Regions from separate parts of the Brevibacterium samyangense genome, predicted to be linked through region 2. Evidence: predicted binding sites of a transcription regulator. Region 2 holds the regulator's gene; the other holds the start of a gene.
The links. Region 2 encodes HspR, which represses chaperone genes until heat shock. Its sites were predicted from a motif close to AAGTTGAGTCNNNNNGACTCAACTT; they were not measured.

Region 1: clpB (ATP-dependent chaperone ClpB) is a predicted target of HspR. The motif match lies at 1,391-1,415, and genes of this name have one in related genera.

What each region holds. Positions count from the first base shown of each region.
Region 1 covers NZ_BAAANO010000011.1:18,921-21,314, forward strand. The annotation lists gene clpB (ATP-dependent chaperone ClpB) at 1-1,301, opposite strand, end outside; gene ABD172_RS06160 (DUF5926 family protein) at 1,460-2,341, shown strand; gene ABD172_RS06165 (glycosyltransferase family 2 protein) at 2,341-2,394, shown strand, end outside.
Region 2 covers NZ_BAAANO010000004.1:199,931-202,324, reverse strand. The annotation lists gene ABD172_RS02185 (DnaJ C-terminal domain-containing protein) at 1-844, shown strand, start outside; gene ABD172_RS02180 (heat shock protein transcriptional repressor HspR) at 920-1,399, shown strand; gene ABD172_RS02175 (hypothetical protein) at 1,598-2,182, shown strand; gene ABD172_RS02170 (OmpA family protein) at 2,188-2,394, shown strand, end outside.

The sequences.
Region 1 (2,394 bases), on a different contig from region 2:
GTCTCCCGCGACAGCGCCATCTCCTCCATCTTGAGACGGTCGACGGCACGCCGGAGTTCGTCGATCTCCACCGGGGCGGAATCGATCTCCATGCGCAGCCGTGAGGCCGCCTCGTCGACGAGGTCGATCGCCTTGTCCGGGAGCTGACGGCCGGAGATGAACCGGTTCGACAGCTGGGCGGCGGCGACGAGCGCGGAGTCCGCGATCGTCACCTTGTGGTGCGCCTCGTAGCGTTCCTTGAGTCCACGGAGGATCGCGACGGTGTCCTCGACGCTCGGCTCCCCCACGAACACCTGCTGGAACCGGCGTTCGAGCGCCGGATCCTTCTCGATGTTCTCGCGGTACTCGTCGAGGGTCGTCGCGCCGACGAGGCGGAGCTCACCGCGGGCGAGCATGGGCTTGAGCATGTTGCCGGCGTCCATCGCGGAATCGCCGGTCGCCCCGGCCCCGACGACCGTGTGGATCTCGTCGATGAAGGTGATGACCTGGCCGTCGGAGGACTTGATCTCCTCGAGGACGGCCTTGAGGCGTTCCTCGAACTCGCCGCGGTACTTCGCACCCGCGACCATCGCCGAGAGGTCGAGCGAGACGAGCGTCTTGTCCCGCAGCGACTCCGGCACGTCACCGGCGACGATCCGCTGGGCGAGGCCCTCGACGACGGCGGTCTTGCCGACGCCGGGCTCACCGATGAGGACCGGGTTGTTCTTCGTGCGGCGCGAGAGCACCTGGACGACACGACGGATCTCCGAGTCGCGGCCGATCACCGGGTCGAGCTTGCCCTCGCGGGCGGCCGCCGTGAGGTCGACACCGAACTTCTCGAGCGACTGGAAGGTGTCCTCCGGGTTCTCGCTCGTCACCTTCTTCCCACCGCGAACGGTGGGGAGTGCCTGGAGGAGACCGTCGCGCAGGACGCCGTGCCGGGCGAGGATGCGCCCGACCTCACCGGTGTCCGCGGTCGCGGCGATGAGGAGGTGTTCGGTGGAGACGAACTGGTCACCGAGCGCCTGCATCTCCTTCTCCGCGTTGTTCACGAGCTGCAGGGAGGTGCGCGAGAGCGAGGGCTGCTGCACCGAGGACCCGGAGACGCTCGGCGCGGCTGCGAGCGCCCCCTCCACGTCACGGGCGACCGCCGCGGCGTCCGCGCCGAGGTGGGTGAGCAGAGCTCCGGCAATGCTCTCGGGCTGGGCGAGCAGCGCGGCGAGCAGATGCGTCGGTTCGATCTGCTGGTGGCCGCGGTCGACGGCGTCGCGCAACGCTGCGGAGACCGCTTCCTGCGACTTCGTCGTGAACTTCGCGTCCATGTGAAGTGTCCTTTCGGTCGATCCGTCCTCGGGGCTGCCACACAGAAGGTACGGCACGAGGATGTCTGTCGAGAAGTGGAACATCAGGAAAGTTGAGTCTATTCCGCTCAACTTCGGAAAATCGGGCCCGAGGACCCTCCCCGTCTAGACTGGCCCCCATGGGTAAGAAGTCCAGGAAGTCCAAGGAAGACATCATCGCCAAGCGCCTCGCGAAGGCGCAGGCCGGTGCATTCGTGCAGCGTCCCTTCGAGGGCCTGCCGTTCGAGGCCGATCTCGTGTGCCTCAAGGAGCTCGTGCCGGCCGCGACCGCCACCGCGAAGCTCAAGGAGGAGTTCGGGGGCACCGAGGTCACCTTCGCCTCGCTGCTGCCGGCCGCATGGCAGGCACTCCACCGCGCCGACGGGAAGATCTTCGCCGGCCTCCAGGTGCCGTTCACCTCGCCGGACGCCTCCCGTGACGTCGCCGCGGGCATCCTCGCCGTCAAGGACGCCGAGGTCGGGGAGATCGCCGAGGCGACCTCCACCCCCGGCCCCGGACCGCGCCTCCAGGACATCCTCGACACCACGGTCCCCTTCACCGTGACCGTGTCGGAGACCTTCGACTTCTGGCTGCCCGAGGACGCCGACAAGCAGGACGAGGACCTCACGGGTGCCCTCGAGCAGGCGAACGAGGGCATCTCCCCCACGGAGAAGCTCGTCTCCGCCCCGTCGGCCTACTGGACCGAGATGGGCGGCCGGCAGTACGTGCGCTGGGCACAGTCGGCCCCCGAGGACGAGGTCATGAACGGCCTCGCCCGCCTCCACGCCGCCGGCGAGAACACGCTCGGCGGAATCGGCAAGTACCTCGGCTGCTTCCGTGCCCACGGCATCGTCATCCCCGTGTGGGAGCTCCCCGCGGGCACCCAGCCGGACGACGTCGAGGAACCCCTCGCTGCCTTCGCGAAGAATTTCGACGCGGCCATGGCACAGGACGCCCCGCTCGACCACGAGGAGCGCCGCGCGAAGGCCGGAGTCGTCTCCCGTCAGCTCACCATCCGCTGATGAGCACCCACCCCGAGCACACTCCCGCCGAGGCGCCCGCCCCGGAGGCGACC
Region 2 (2,394 bases):
TGCGGCACAGCAGGTGCTCACCGACAAGGAATCCCGCGAACAGTACGACCAGGTGCGGAAGATGGGCCGAGGCGCCCGCTTCACCGCCCCCGGTGGCGGCGGTGCCCATACCGGCGGCGGCTTCGACGACGTCTTCAGCGGTCTGTTCACCGGTGGTGCGCCGGGCGGAGCCCGCACCCGGTACTCCGGCGGTGGCGACATCCCGCCGGATCTCGCGGACCTCCTCGGCGGATTCGCCGGCGGTGGCGGTTACGGATCGCCCTACGGCAGCGGGTTCTCCACCGGCCCGGTCAAGGGCGGGGACATCAAGGCGAACACGACGCTCTCCTTCACGGAGGCCGCGAAGGGTGCGACCGTCAAGCTCTCGATGCCCAGCGGCAAGCCACTGTCCGTCCGCACTCCCGTCGGCGTCAGGGACGGGCAGAAGATCCGGCTCAAGGGCAAGGGCAAGGACAGTCCGAACGGCGGTGAGAAGGGTGACCTCATCCTCACCGTGAACGTGAAGCCGCACCCGGTCTTCACCCGCGACGGTGACAACCTGCGGATGGAACTGCCGGTGTCCTTCGCCGAGGCGGCGCTCGGTGCCGAGGTCGAGGTCCCCACCCTCGGCGGCCGGCCCGTGCGGATGAAAGTGCCCGCCGGTACCCCGTCCGGTCGCGTCCTCCGGGTCCGCGGCCGTGGCATCGAGACGAAGAAGGGCACGGGCGACCTCCTCGTCACGATCGAGATCGTCGTCCCCCGCAACCTGAAGCCCGAGGCGAAGGCCGCGGTCGAGGCATTCCGTGATGCCACGGCGGGTGAGGACCCCCGGGACGGTCTGTACAGTCGAGCTCGGGAGAGCTGACCGGGCACCCCGCGGGGCGAGTCGCCACGGCTCCTCCCGCGGGAACGTCACACGGACGCAAGGAGGTGTCGTGGCATGGACATCGGTCCGAACGCAGCCGTCTATGTCATCTCCGTGGCGGCGGAGCTCGCGGGGATGCACCCGCAGACCCTGCGCCAGTACGACAGGATGGGACTCGTGTCGCCGCGCCGCACCTCGGGGCGCGGTCGCCGGTACTCCGCGGACGACATCGCGAAACTGCGGCTCATCCAACAGTTGTCCCAGGAGGACGGCATCAATCTCACGGGGATCAAGCAGATCCTCGAACTCCGGGAGCAGGTCGAGGGGCTGCGCGAGCGGGCCGAACACCTGTCGCAACAGCTCGATCAGGTGCGCTCGCGCCTGCAGGCGGTCGGGAACGGCCGCGTCTTCGCGGCCGGCACGAGCGGTGACGTCGTGTCGATCCTCCACGGCCAGCGCCCCGAGTCCACGCCCGTTCGCAGCCGCGCCGGGGAACTCCCGGCGCGCGCCCGCAAGGGCGAACTCGTCGTGTACCGCGGTTTCGGCCCCCGCTGAGCGGGGGCCTTCCCCGTTCTCCACTCCCGAGGCGCCGCCCGGCCGGGAGCACGCGGCGCCTCGGCGGGCCGATCCCGCCCCGCAACAGCGGTGATGTGAGGTTCGCCGTGTCGCAACCCCGGAACACGGAATCGGCAGGCCGGGTCAGGCCCGCCGAATAGAATGAGGCGTCCTCGAATCACGTCCAAGGAGCCTCCGGTGAAACGCCTCGCCCTGTTCAGTGCCAGTGCCGTCATGTCCCTCGGTCTCGTCCTCACCGGATGCGTGGGTGCCGGCGGAGGTGAGGGATCCGGTGGCGAGGAGAACCAGGACACGCAACAGCAGCAGCCGGTCGACGACCCGGGCGTCGTCTCCGTCGATCCGAGCGACATCATCATCGAACAGACCTACACGAAGGCCGGGACCCAGGACTCCACGAAGGTGAGCGTCCTGTCGCTGCAGGAGGAGGGCGACTTCATGACCCTGCGCATCGCCTTCACCCCGACCTTCGCCTCCGTCGCCGACGACGAGTACATCGACAACTGGGACCTCACCCAGCAGCTCGACATGAGTGCGTTCGAGAGCGACATCGTGCTCCTCGACCGGCAGAACCTCAAGGAGTACTCGGTCATCCGTGGCGAACCCGGAGCGATGGCCTCCTCGACGGGTGACGTCGAGATCCTCAACGGCTCGACGTGGGTGTGGTGGGGCACGTTCGCGAAGCCGCAGGACGAGGTCGCCACTCTCGATCTCCGCGTCTCCGACATGATGCCGGAGTTCACCGACATCCCGATCACCCGGTGACCCCGATGACGACGTCCAGCACACGTGCACACGGGTCGGCGCTCGTGGTCGCCGGTGCCGCGGTCTGCCTCGGTGCGCTCGGCCTCGGCGCCGGGGTGCCGGGTGGCCTCGGCGCCTCGGCCGTGCACGCGGCCACGGAGACCGAACGACCGAACAACTCGGGGACGGGGGACAGCGGCAACCCGCCGGAGGGGCGGCAGGCCTCGCCGGAG